Regions from separate parts of the Streptomyces sp. NPDC059371 genome, predicted to be linked through region 1. Evidence: riboswitches for the same ligand, from Rfam matches in the RefSeq annotation. Region 1 holds a riboswitch; each other region holds the start of a gene.
The links. Region 1 has a riboswitch for cobalamin ahead of ACFXGX_RS15760 (ribonucleoside-diphosphate reductase subunit alpha). Riboswitches for the same ligand answer to the same signal wherever they lie in the genome.
Positions count from the first base shown of each region.

Region 2: linked by a shared signal. The riboswitch ahead of ACFXGX_RS08285 (cobalamin biosynthesis protein) and the one ahead of ACFXGX_RS15760 (ribonucleoside-diphosphate reductase subunit alpha) in region 1 are both predicted to bind cobalamin.
Region 3: linked by a shared signal. The riboswitch ahead of metE (5-methyltetrahydropteroyltriglutamate--homocysteine S-methyltransferase) and the one ahead of ACFXGX_RS15760 (ribonucleoside-diphosphate reductase subunit alpha) in region 1 are both predicted to bind cobalamin.

Region 1 is NZ_JBHYXD010000022.1:98,618-102,965, reverse strand. It holds gene mctP (monocarboxylate uptake permease MctP) at 1-810, shown strand, start outside; gene ACFXGX_RS15765 (GNAT family N-acetyltransferase) at 1,072-1,590, shown strand; cobalamin riboswitch at 1,632-1,781, shown strand; gene ACFXGX_RS15760 (ribonucleoside-diphosphate reductase subunit alpha) at 1,913-4,294, shown strand; gene ACFXGX_RS15755 (ribonucleotide-diphosphate reductase subunit beta) at 4,294-4,348, shown strand, end outside.
Region 2 is NZ_JBHYXD010000009.1:122,070-126,417, reverse strand. It holds gene ACFXGX_RS08290 (cobyric acid synthase) at 1-1,485, opposite strand, end outside; gene ACFXGX_RS08285 (cobalamin biosynthesis protein) at 1,482-2,453, opposite strand; cobalamin riboswitch at 2,559-2,702, opposite strand; gene ACFXGX_RS08280 (hypothetical protein) at 2,836-3,054, opposite strand; gene ACFXGX_RS08275 (anion permease) at 3,075-4,316, opposite strand.
Region 3 is NZ_JBHYXD010000021.1:84,687-89,034, forward strand. It holds gene ACFXGX_RS15210 (hypothetical protein) at 1-192, shown strand, start outside; gene metE (5-methyltetrahydropteroyltriglutamate--homocysteine S-methyltransferase) at 269-2,587, opposite strand; cobalamin riboswitch at 2,754-2,996, opposite strand; gene ACFXGX_RS15220 (3-hydroxybutyryl-CoA dehydrogenase) at 3,202-4,071, opposite strand; gene aceB (malate synthase A) at 4,068-4,348, opposite strand, start outside.

The DNA of each region.
Region 1 (4,348 bases):
CACTCGGTCACCGCGACGCTGTCCGGCCGCAGCCGGGAGGTGATCCGCCGCAACACCACGATCCTGCCGCTGTACTCGCTGATGCTGGGCCTGCTCGCCCTGCTCGGGTTCATGGCGATCGCGGCGGGCGTGAAGGTCACCAACGGCCAGCTCGCCATCCCCCAGCTCTTCGAGAACATGTTCCCCGACTGGTTCGCGGGCGTCGCCTTCGCCGCCATCGGCATCGGCGCGCTCGTCCCGGCGGCCATCATGTCGATCGCGGCCGCGAATCTCTTCACCCGCAACATCTACAAGGACTTCATCAACCCGGCCGCGACCCCGCGGCAGGAGACCCAGGTCTCCAAGCTGGTCTCGCTGCTGGTGAAGGTGGGCGCGCTGGTCTTCGTCCTGACCATGGACAAGACCGTCGCGATCAACTTCCAGTTGCTGGGCGGCATCTGGATCCTGCAGACCTTCCCCTCGCTGGTCGGCGGTCTCTTCACCCGCTGGTTCCACCGCTGGGCGCTGCTGGGCGGCTGGGCGGTCGGCATGCTCTACGGCACGATCGCCGCCTACGGGGTGGCCTCCCCGACGCAGAAGCACTTCGGCGGCAGCTCGAAGGAGATCCCCGGCATCGGGGAGATCGGCTACATCGGTCTGACGGCGTTCGTCCTGAACGTGACCGTGACCGTCGTCCTGACCTTCGCCCTCAGGGCGCTCAAGGCCCCGGAGGGCGTGGACGAGACCTCGCCCGGGGACTACACGGCCGACGCGGGCGACCCGAACGTCGAGACGGAGCTCCCGCCGGCCACGGCGGACGCCAGTCACTAGGAGTGCGGCACCTGTCCGGCCGCGAGGCCACCGGGCAGGTCCCGGCGACAGCCGGGAACGACGGGCCGCCGGTGCAAACCCCGCGGGCCCGCGCCCTTCCGGGCGGGGACACTCGCCCGCCATGACCACGTCATACGGCCGGCGCGGCCCCGCGCGCGCGCGCCCCCGGCGCGCGCCCGCGCCCCCCCCCCCCCCCCCGCGCGGCCCCCCGCCCCCCCCCCGCCCCCCCCGTCGCCATGCCGGTCGGGCACACTCGCCCGCATGGACATCGTCATCCGGCCGGCGCGGCCCGAGGAGTACCCCGTCATCGGAGAGATCGCGGCCCGGGCCTATCTCGGGGACGGACTGCTCGACTTCGGGGAGAGCGACGCGTACCTCGGAACGCTGCGGGACGTCGCGGGGCGCGCGGCCGTCGCCGAGGTGCTGGTCGCCGCCGAGGGGGACCGGGTGCTCGGCAGTGTGACCTTCGCGACGGACGGCAGCCCCATGGCCGACTCGGCGCGCGACGGGGAGGCCGAGATCCGGATGCTCGCGGTCGCGCGGGAGGCGCGCGGCCGGGGCGCCGGCGAGGCCCTCGTGCGCGCCTGCGTCGCGCGGGCACGGGCCCTGGAGGGCTGCGGGCGCCTCGTGCTGTCCACCCAGCGCACCATGCGCAGCGCCCACCGCCTCTACGAGCGCATCGGCTTCACCCGCACCCCGGACCGCGACTGGAACCCCCTTCCGGAGCTCGACGACATCCGGCTGCTCACTTACGAGTTGACGTTCCGGCACGCTCCGTAGCGCTCCCGGACACAACATGTGGGGGCAGTCCCGAAGCCCGGCACAAGATGTATGCTCATGGTCGCTGTCGTCGCAGGGGAATCCGGTGCGAATCCGGAACTGTCCCGCAACGGTGTACTTGTGCGTGTTCGCGTCTGCGTGTGCCCGTACTCGCGTCAGTCCGAGGACCTGCCGACAGCGCGCCCCGGCCGTCCGGCCCGGGTGCCGACGACGTCCGGGCCTCGCGGAATGGGCCGGTGGACGCGGCGCGCTGCTGCCCGAAAGCGCTCCCGTGTGCCCCCTGCCCGCCCGCAAGGCCCCGTGCCGAGCGAGGAGAGCCCACGTGACCATCGCGCCAGCCGATCCGGCTTCTGTGACCGCGCCGCAGGCCCCGGTGGAGACCGACGGTCCCGGGACCGCGCTGCTGCGGACCCTGACGGATCTGACCGCCGACCTCCCCGACGCCGACCCCGGCCGGGTCGCCGCGGCGGCGCTGCGCGGCCGGTCCGCCCGCGCCGACGAGGCCGAGCTGCGCGAACTGGCCACCGAGGCGGCCGCGGGTCTCATCTCCGAGGACCCCGCCTATTCGCGGCTGGCCGCCCGTCTGCTCGCGGTCACCATCGCCGCGGAGGCCGCGTCCCAGGGCGTCACCGCCTTCTCCGAGTCGGTCGCCGTCGGCCACCGCGAGGGTCTGATCGCCGACCGTACGGACGCGTTCGTGCGGCTGCACACGGCCCGCCTCGACGCGCTGATCGACCTCGAGGGCGACGACCGCTTCGGCTACTTCGGGCTGCGCACGCTGCACTCCCGCTATCTGCTCCGCCACCCCATCACCCGCAAGGTCGTCGAGACACCCCAGCACTTCATGCTGCGGGTGGCCTGCGGTCTCGCGGAGGACGACACCGTCCGCTCCGTGGAGGAAGTCGCGGCGCTCTACCGGCTCATGAGCCGCCTCGACTACCTCCCCTCCTCCCCCACGCTCTTCAACTCCGGTACGCGGCACCCCCAGATGTCGTCCTGCTACCTCCTCGACTCCCCGCTGGACGAGCTGGACTCCATCTACGACCGCTACCACCAGGTGGCGCGCCTGTCGAAGCACGCGGGCGGCATCGGACTGTCCTACTCCCGCATCCGCTCGCGCGGTTCGCTGATCCGCGGCACCAACGGGCACTCCAACGGCATCGTCCCGTTCCTCAAGACCCTCGACGCCTCGGTGGCCGCGGTGAACCAGGGCGGCCGGCGCAAGGGCGCGGCGGCGGTCTACCTGGAGACCTGGCACTCCGACATCGAGGAGTTCCTGGAGCTGCGCGACAACACCGGTGAGGACGCCCGGCGTACGCACAACCTGAACCTCGCGCACTGGATCCCGGACGAGTTCATGCGCCGGGTGAACGAGGACGGCGTCTGGTCGCTGTTCTCCCCCGCCGACGTGCCGGAACTGGTCGACCTGTGGGGCGACGAGTTCGACGCCGCGTACCGCAAGGCCGAGGAGGCGGGCCTCGCCAGGAAGACCATCCCGGCCCGCGATCTGTACGGCCGCATGATGCGCACCCTCGCGCAGACCGGCAACGGCTGGATGACCTTCAAGGACGCCGCCAACCGGACCGCCAACCAGACGGCGGAGCCGGGCCACACGGTCCACTCCTCGAACCTGTGCACCGAGATCCTGGAGGTCACGGACGACGGGGAGACGGCGGTCTGCAACCTGGGTTCGGTCAACCTGGGCGCGTTCGTGACCGGCGGGGACATCGACTGGGAGCGGCTCGACCAGACCGTGCGCACCGCGGTGACCTTCCTCGACCGCGTGGTGGACATCAACTTCTACCCGACCGAGCAGGCGGGCCGCTCCAACGCCAAGTGGCGTCCGGTCGGCCTCGGCGCGATGGGCCTCCAGGACGTCTTCTTCAAGCTGCGGATCCCGTTCGACTCGCCCGAGGCCCGCGCCCTGTCCACCCGGATCGCCGAGCGGATCATGCTCGCCTCGTACGAGGCCTCCGCGGACCTCGCCGAGCGCAACGGACCGCTCCCGGCCTGGGAGAAGACCCGTACCGCCCGTGGCGTGCTGCACCCGGACCACTTCGACGTCGAGCTGAACTGGCCGGAGCGCTGGGCGGCCCTGCGCGAGCGGATCGCCTCGGTCGGCATGCGCAACTCGCTGCTGCTGGCCATCGCGCCGACCGCCACCATCGCCTCGATCGCGGGCGTGTACGAGTGCATCGAGCCGCAGGTGTCGAACCTGTTCAAGCGCGAGACGCTCTCCGGCGAGTTCCTCCAGGTCAACTCGTACCTGGTGGCCGAGCTGAAGGAGCTCGGCGTGTGGGACGCGCAGACCCGTGAGGCGCTGCGCGAGTCCAGCGGCTCGGTGCAGGGCTTCACCTGGGTCCCGCAGGACGTCCGCGACCTGTACCGCACGGCGTGGGAGATCCCGCAGCGCGGCCTGATCGACATGGCCGCGGCCCGCACCCCGTTCCTGGACCAGGCCCAGTCGCTGAACCTGTTCCTGGAGACGCCTACCATCGGCAAGCTCTCCTCGATGTACTCCTACGCCTGGAAGGCCGGGCTGAAGACGACGTACTACCTGCGTTCGCGCCCGGCGACGCGCATCGCCCGCGCGGCCCAGGCGCAGGCGCGGCCCGAGACCGTCATTCCCGTCCAGCAGGCCGTCGACCCCGACGCCGTCGCCTGCTCCCTTGAGAACCCCGAGTCCTGCGAGGCCTGCCAGTAATGAGCTCAACCGAGAAGAACCTGCTCGACCCGGGCTTCGAACTCACCCTGCGTC
Region 2 (4,348 bases), on a different contig from region 1:
GTCGAGCTGCTCCTCGCGCAGCGCCGCGAACGACGTGTCGGGGGCCGGCACGAAGCGGCGGCCCGCGGCGGCGGCCACCTCGCGCAGGAAGGCCCGCCGGAAACCGTCCGACTCCAGGGAGCCGTGCCAGTGCGTGCCCCAGACGGAGCCGGCCCGGCAGCCGTCCAGGCTGTGTCCGTGGCCGTCGGAGATGAACGCTTCGCCGCCGGTCACCTCGGCGACGCCATGATGGATCTCGTACCCCTCGACATGCTCGCCGAGGGCCTCGCCGACCGGCCGCGCCAGCGTCTTCTCCCGCGCGAACCGCACGCGTACGGGGAGGAGTCCGAGCCCCTCGACCCGGCCGGCGCGGGACTCGACCTCGTCCTCGATGCGCTCGCCGAGAAGCTGGAAGCCGCCGCAGATCCCCAGCACGGGGCGTCCTTCGGCGGACCGGCGCGCGATCGCGTCGGCGAGGCCGCGCTCGCGCAGCCACTGAAGGGCCTTCACCGTGCCCCGGGTCCCGGGAACGATGACCAGATCGGCGTCGGCCAGTTCCTCGGCTCGGTCCACGAACCGCACGACGACGCCCGGTTCGGCGGCCAGCGCGTCCACGTCGGTGAAGTTGGACATCAGCGGGACCGCGCAGACGGCGACCCGCAGGATGTCCTCGCCGACGGGGGAGGAGACCGCCGACTCGCGGACGGCCCCGCGCAGCGAGACCCGCAGTCCGTCCTCCTCGTCGATGCCGAGTCCGTGCTGGAACGGCAGCACGCCGTACGAGCGCCGCCCGGTGAGGCCGTGCAGCATGTCGAGCCCCGGCTCCAGCAGACTCACGTCACCGCGGAACTTGTTGACGAGGAAACCGGCGACGAGCGCCTGGTCCTCGGGGGACAGCAGGGCGACCGTCCCGAAGAACGAGGCGAACACCCCGCCCCGGTCGATGTCGCCGACGACGAGCACGGGGAGCCCCGCGTTCCGCGCCACCCCCATGTTCACGATGTCGGTGCGCCGCAGATTGATCTCGGCCGGGCTGCCGGCCCCTTCACAGATCACCGCGTCATACGTGCCCCGCAACTGCGCCAGACAGTCGAGGACGGTGGCGAGGAGTGCTTCCTGGCGCCCCCCGCGCAGCCGGTCCCCGGTCGGCACGGCACCTGACGAGGGGTCCGCCACGGACCCGGCCGTCCCGAAGAACCCGCGGGCGCTCATCTCGCCCACCGGCTTTCCCATCAGGACGACCTGACTGCTGCGGTCGCTGCCCGGCTTGAGCAGCACGGGATTCATCAGCGCGGTCGGCTCCACGCGGGCGGCCTGCGCCTGCATGGCCTGCGCCCGCCCGATCTCGGCGCCCTCGCGCGTCACGAACGAGTTCAGGGACATGTTCTGCGCCTTGAAGGGCGCGACCTTGACGCCCTGGCGCGCCAGCCACCGGCAGATCCCGGCGGTCACGACGCTCTTGCCCGCGTCGGAGGTGGTCCCGGCGATCAGCAGCCCGCCGCTCATGCGGTGCGTCCCTTCCTGGTGGACGGAACCCGTCCGGCTCCGGTGAGCAGAATCCGGCCGGCGGCGCTCACGCCGAGCGCGAGCCAGCCGACGCGCCGGGAGAGCCGTACGGCCCGTTCGATGTCGTGGACGTGGACGGCGCGCCCCGCGCCGTTGAGCACGGGCCGGTGCTCGACCCGTCCGCCGTACGAGAGGGTGCCGCCGAGCCGCACGCCGAGCGCGCCCGCGAACGAGGCCTCCACGGGTCCTGCGTTGGGGCTCGGATGCTTGCGGGCGTCCGAGCGCCAGGCCCGCAGGGCACCGCGCGGATCGGGTCCGGCCACGGCCGCGAGGACGGCGGTCAGCCGGGCTCCCGGCCATCCGGCCAGGTCGTCGAGCCGGGCGGAGGCCCAGCCGTAGCGCCGGTAGCGGGGGGACTGGTGTCCGACCATGGCGTCGAGCGTGTTCACGGCGCGGAAGGCGACGAGTCCGGGCACACCGCCGACCGCGCCCCAGACCAGAGCGCCCACGACGGCGTCGGAGGTGTTCTCGGCGACGGACTCGACGACCGCGCGCGCGACACCGTCGGCGTCCAGCGCCTGCGGATCGCGTCCGCACAGGTGCGGCAGCCGCTCCCGGGCCGCGCCGAGGTCACCGGCCGCGAGCGGGCCGCCGATCGCCCGCGCCTCGCGGCCGAGGGAGGTGCCTCCGACGACGGCCCAGGTGGCGGCGGCGGTCAGGGCGATCGAGGCGGTACGGGAGCGGCGTACGGTACGGCTCGCGAGCGCGGCCAGTCCGGTGGCGCCGCCGACGCAGACGGCCGTGTGCAGCGCGCCCCACCCGCGGTGGTCCCGCCACAGTGTCCGTTCGACGGTCGCGGCGGCCCGCCCGAAAGCGGCGACCGGATGCCCTCGGCGGGGATCGCCGAGCAGCAGGTCGCCGAGAAGGCCGGCGGCGGCGCCGTACGCGAAGACGCGATCGGCACGCACGGGGTCAGCCGGCCGTGGGGTGGAGCGGAACCCTCGTACTCAGTGAAACGGGCAACGGGCAGCCGCGCATGGCGATATGTCCTCACTCAGGGTGTCCACGCCCTGGTTCGACGAGACCGGCGGTGAGAGTTCCTGGCTCCCGGGGAGTTTCTTCCCCGATGACAGTGGCGGGACCGCGCCGGATTCGCACCGGCTTCCTCTCATGCCGCCGTACTTGGCTCCGGCAGTCCACCACGGGGTGAGAACGGCCGTCAACTGGCTGTTGACCTGCGGAGGGACAGTGTGCGCAGGCCCACATACGCGTGGGGTGCGGGACGGTGATCCGTCCCGCACCCCACGCGCGGTACCGCTCGGCGCAGCCCGGTTCCGGGCCGCCGCCGGGCTACTTGGTGATGATCAGAGAGATGCCGTACGCCACCGCCGCGGCGCAGGCCGCGAAGCAGACGTACGCGCCGGTGGCCGCCGCGACCGCGGAACCGCCCTGGGCGGACTCCTTCTTGGAGAGGCCGGCGACACCGAGGGTGAAGAGGGCGACGAGGGCCACGGTCACTCCGAGGCTGACCCCGAAGACGGACCCGAGGGCTGACCAGTCGATGCTCATGCTGTTTCTTCCTTCGGTTCTCAGGCCACTCGGGACGGCGCCGACGGGTTCACCGTGGGCTCGGCCGGAGCCGGGATGGTGGCCGTGAGGCCTTCGGCCACGGTGCCGGCCGGGGGCGGGGTGACGGCGGCGATGGCCTGCGTCACCACACCGGCGGGCTCCTCGGTGTCGTTCACGTTGTTGTGGTCGATCACCTCGCGGCGCGAGCGGCGCCAGATCGCGAAGCTGGAGCCGACCAGGAACGCGGCGACGAGCGCGGTGCCCCAGGCACCGAAACCGGTCACCCACTCGGCACCGGCGCCGACCAGGGCTGCGGCGGGCAGCGTGAGGACCCAGGCGACGACCATGCGGGTGGCGGTGGACCAGCGGACCACACCGCCCTTGCGGCCGAGACCCGCGCCCATCACGGAACCGGAGACCGAGTGCGTGGTGGAGAGGGAGAAGCCGATGTGCGAGGAGGCCAGGATGACCGTCGCCGCGCTGGTCTGGGCGGCGAAGCCCTGCTGCGGCTGAAGGTCGGTCAGGCCCTTGCCCATCGTGCGGATGATGCGCCAGCCGCCCAGGTAGGTGCCGAGCGCGATGGCGAGACCGGCGGAGAGGATGACCCAGACCGGCGGGTCCGAGTCGGGAGCGACGGCGCCACCGGCGACCAGGGCCAGGGTGATGATGCCCATCGTCTTCTGCGCGTCGTTGGTGCCGTGGGCCAGCGAGACCAGGCCCGCGGAGGCGATCTGGCCGGCGCGGTAGCCCTTCTTGGTGGCCTTGGTGTCGGCGCCACCGCTCAGCTTGTACGACAGCCGGGTGGCGAGCATGGCGGCCAGACCGGCGACGACCGGGGCGGCGACGGCGGGCAGAAGCACCTTGCCGACCAGGACGTCACCGTGCACGGCGCCGGTACCGGCGGACGCGATGGTGGCGCCGACCAGGCCGCCCATGAGGGCGTGCGAGGAGCTGGACGGGAGCCCGACGAGCCACGTCACCAGGTTCCAGAGGATCGCGCCGACGAGCGCGGCGAAGATCACCTCTGGCCGGATGCCTGTCTCGTCGACGAGGCCCTTGGAGATCGTGTTGGCGACCTCGACGGAGAGGAAGGCGCCGACAAGGTTGAGGGCGGCGGACATGGCCACCGCGACCTTGGGCTTGAGTGCGCCGGTCGAGATGGTGGTGGCCATCGCGTTGGCGGTGTCGTGGAAACCGTTCGTGAAATCGAACACGAGAGCGGTGACGATCACGATTCCGAGGAGGAGCGTGATGTGTTCCATTTACCCAGGCTTCTGTTGGACGTCAGTGGCAG
Region 3 (4,348 bases), on a different contig from region 1:
AGCGCGGTGCACAACAGCGCATACGAGAAGCTGTTCGGAGGCGAGTGCGCCGCGTGGACTCCCGAAGAGCAAGGTGCGGTACTGGAACTGATCACGGCCGGGGTGGAGCTGTGGAACTCCTGCCCGGTGATCGTCAAGCCCTGCTCGAGCATCGTCCACGGCAGCGCGCGGAGCACTCCCAAGGTCCGGTGATCCGTGTGTCTCTTGAGCCGGGGCCGGGGGAGGAAGCGGAGCGTGGTGCTTCCTCCCCCGGCGGACCGGACAGCGGTCAGGATGCGGAGAGTTCCTCGCGGACCGTGCGGGCGGCGGCGACCAGGTTCTCCAGCGAGGCTCGGGTCTCGGGCCAGCCGCGCGTCTTCAGGCCGCAGTCAGGGTTCACCCACAGCCGCTCGGCGGGGATGGCCTTCAGCCCGGTGCGCAGCAGTTCGGCGGCCTCCGCCGTGCTCGGTACGCGTGGGGAGTGGATGTCGTACACACCGGGTCCGGCCTCGCGCGGGTAACCGTGCGCGGCGAGTTCGCGGGCGACCTGCATGTGCGAGCGGGCGGCTTCGAGGCTGATGACGTCGGCGTCGAGATCGTCGATGGCCTGGACGATGTCCCCGAACTCGGCGTAGCACATGTGGGTGTGGACCTGCGTCTCGGGCCGCACGCCACCCGTCGTGAGCCGGAAGGCTTCCGTGGCCCAGGCCAGGTACGCCGGGCGGTCGGCCGCCCGCAGCGGCAGGGTTTCGCGCAGGGCCGGCTCGTCGACCTGGATCACCGAAGTCCCGGCCGCCTCCAGGTCGTTGACCTCGTCCCGCAGAGCGAGGGCGACTTGGCGGGCGGTGTCGCCGAGGGGCTGGTCGTCGCGGACGAAGGACCAGGCGAGCATGGTGACCGGGCCGGTGAGCATGCCCTTCACCGGCCGGGAGGTGAGCGACTGGGCGTACGTCGTCCAGCGCACGGTCATCGGTTCGGGGCGGGAGATGTCGCCGGCCAGGATCGGTGGACGGACGTAGCGCGTTCCGTAGGACTGCACCCAACCGTGCTGCGTGGCCAGGTATCCCGTCATCTGCTCGGCGAAGTACTGGACCATGTCGTTGCGTTCGGGTTCGCCGTGTACGAGCACGTCCAGGCCGGCCTTCTCCTGGAAGGCGATGACCTCCTGGATCTCCGCCCGGATGCGCTCCTCGTAGCCGGCCGCGTCGATGCGTCCCTTGCGCAGGTCGGCGCGGGCGGTGCGCAGTTCGCCGGTCTGCGGGAAGGAGCCGATCGTGGTGGTCGGCAGCAGGGGGAGGCCGAGATGGGCGCGCTGGGCCGCCGCCCGCCCGGCGTAGGTCTGGGAGCGACGGCCGTCGGCATCCGTGACGGCTGTGGTGCGGGCCCGCACGGCGGGGTCGTGCGTGATCGGCGAGTTCACCCGCGAGGTCAAATCTGCTCGGTTCGCGGCGAGTTCGCCTGCGATCGCGTCGGTGCCGAGGCCGAGTCCCCTGGCGAGGGTGACGATCTCGGCGGTCTTCTGCCGGGCGAAGGCGAGCCAGCGCAGGAGCTGCGGGTCGATGTCCCGTTCTGCGGTCGTGTCGAGCGGGACGTGGAGCAGGGAGCAGGACGCCGACACGTCGACCCGGTCGGCGAGACCCAGCAGGGTGCCGAGGGTGGCGAGGGACTTGGCCAGGTCGTTGATCCAGATGTTGCGGCCGTTGACGACACCGGCGATCAGCCGCTTGCCGGGCAGGCCGCCCACGGCCGCGAGGGCGTCGAGGTTGGCAGCCGCGGCGTCGGTGAAGTCCAGGGCGAGTCCGTCGACGGGGGCCTTGGCCAGCACCGGCAGGGCGTCGCCGAGCCGGTCGAAGTAGGAAGCGACCAGGAGCTTCGGCCGGTCGGTCAGGGAGCCGAGAGCGTCGTAGGCGCGGGCGGCGGCGTCCAGTTCGGCCGGGGTGCGGTCCTGGACGAGGGCGGGTTCGTCGAGCTGAATCCACTCGGCTCCGGCCGCGCGCAGGTCGGCGAGGACCTCGGCGTACACCGGCAGCAGCCGGTCAAGCAGGGTGAGCGGTTCGAAGTCCGCGGGCACGCCCGGGGCGGGCTTGGCGAGCAGTAGGTAGGTGACTGGGCCGACCAGCACCGGGCGGGCGCTGAGCCCGAGGCCGAGGGCCTCGTTCAGTTCGGCGACCTGCTTGGTGGAGTCGGCCGTGAAGACGGTGTCCGGTCCCAACTCGGGCACCAGATAGTGGTAGTTGGTGTCGAACCACTTGGTCATCTCCAGCGGCGCGACATCCTGCGTGCCGCGGGCCATGGCGAAGTAGCCCTCCAGGTCGTCCGTCACACGGGCGGCCTGGTGGCGGGTGGGGATCGCGCCGACCATGACGGTGGTGTCGAGGACGTGGTCGTAGTACGAGAAATCGCCGGTCGGAACCTCGTCGATGCCGGCCTCGGCGAGCCGGCGCCAGTTGGCGGCGCGCAGGTCGGCGGCGGCGCGGTGGAGGGCGTCGGCGGTGACGCGGCCCTTCCAGTAGCCCTCGATCGCCTTCTTCAGCTCCCGGTCGGGTCCTTGGCGGGGGTAGCCGTACACGGTGGCCCGTGCTGCCGCGGTCGCGGACTTCGCTGTCACGGAAATCTCCTTCGCGAGATATCTCCCTGGGATCCCGGCAACGGGACGCGAGCGCGAAGGGGTGACGAACCGGGCGGAACCGACCTCGCGCGGCGCGGCGCGATCTTCCGTCCGATATGTACGCCGACCCGCCCACGAGGTCACCGGGATATCCGCGCACGAATCCTTTCGCGCGCGGGCAACGGGCAGGTCTTCGGACTCACGGGCACGTCTCCTCGTACACACTTCGTACGAGCGATACGAGACACCTACTGGCCGTCGCTTCCCAGACCCTGTTCATCGGGTCCAGTGCGTATGACGGCGGTCGTTCCCGCTCACCGCTGCGGGGCAGTCCCGGATTTCCACCGGGTTCCCTCTTACGACGCATCCCGCCTGGCGGACGGGGCGAACCAGCTGCACCGTCCAGCCTAGGGCAATCCACCGGCGCGGCCGATCACATCCGACATTCGGATGGTGAGGTGGGACACGGGAGCGGTGTCGGTGGGATGTGGCGACGGCGGGAAGCGCCTCAACCGCGCTTCCCGCCCTTCCTCCGTCGCCCCCTGCGAAGCGTCTGCCGGATCCCCCGGCCGGCAGTGCGGTCAGGGCCCCTCGGCCCGGTCGCGCCAGGATGCTCAGGCGTGACCGTAGGTGTGGAATCCCCGTCCGGTCTTACGGCCCAGCAGCCCCGCCTGGACCATCCGCTGAAGCAGCGGGGACGGGGCGTAGAGCGGTTCCCTGAACTCCTCGTAGAGCGATTCCGCGATGGAGGCGACGGTGTCCAGACCGATCAGGTCCGCGAGCTTGAGCGGGCCCATCGGATGGGCGCAGCCCAGCTCCATTCCGGTGTCGATGTCGGCCGCGGTCGCGAAGCCCGACTCCGCCATCCGGACGGCCGCCAGCACATACGGGATCAGCAGGGCGTTGACGACGAAGCCGGCCCGGTCCCGTGAGCGGATCACCGTCTTGCCGAGCGTGCCCGTGGCGAAGTCCTCCACAGCGGTCACGGTGTCCGGTGAGGTGTGCAGGGAAGCCACGACCTCCACCAGCGGCAGCACCGGCACTGGGTTGAAGAAGTGCAGTCCCACCACGCGGTCGGCGCGGCTCGTGGCCATGCCGACACGCATCACGGGCAAGGAGGAGGTGTTCGTCGCGAACACCGCCGCCGGATCCTCGACGATCTTGTCGAGGGCGGCGAACACCTCGGTCTTGGCGTCGGCGTTCTCGATGACAGCCTCGACGACGAGCTGCCGGTCGGCCAGGTCGTCCAGACTGCCCGTGAAGACCATGCGGGCGAGGGTGTCCCGCGCCGCGTGCGGCTCCAACTTGCCGCGCCGTACGGCCCGGTCGAGGGAGGCGGCCACTCTCTCGCGGGCCGCGCGGGCGGCCGTCGCGTCTGCCTCGCAGACCACCGTGTCCAGCCCGGCCCGCGCGCAGACCTCGGCGATCCCGGCGCCCATCTGGCCGCCGCCGACCACGCCCACGCGCCGGAAGCGGGCGCTCATGACCGGGGCTCCGCGTGGTGCACGAGGTGCCCGGAGTAGGCGTCCGGAGTGAAGAAGAGCGGCAACTCACCGCTGAGGGCGGTGCGTTCGAAGAGGCCGCGTACCTCGTCGAGGTCCGCCCACGGGTACTCGGCGCCGAGCGCGGTGAGTTCCTCGTCGAGCACGTCGAGCACGGTCAGCCGGTCGATCACCTGGTGCCGCAGCCATTGCCAGATCTGCACGCGGGCGATCTCGGCGGTCGCCGCGTCCTCCATGAGGCCGTACAGAGCGACCGCTC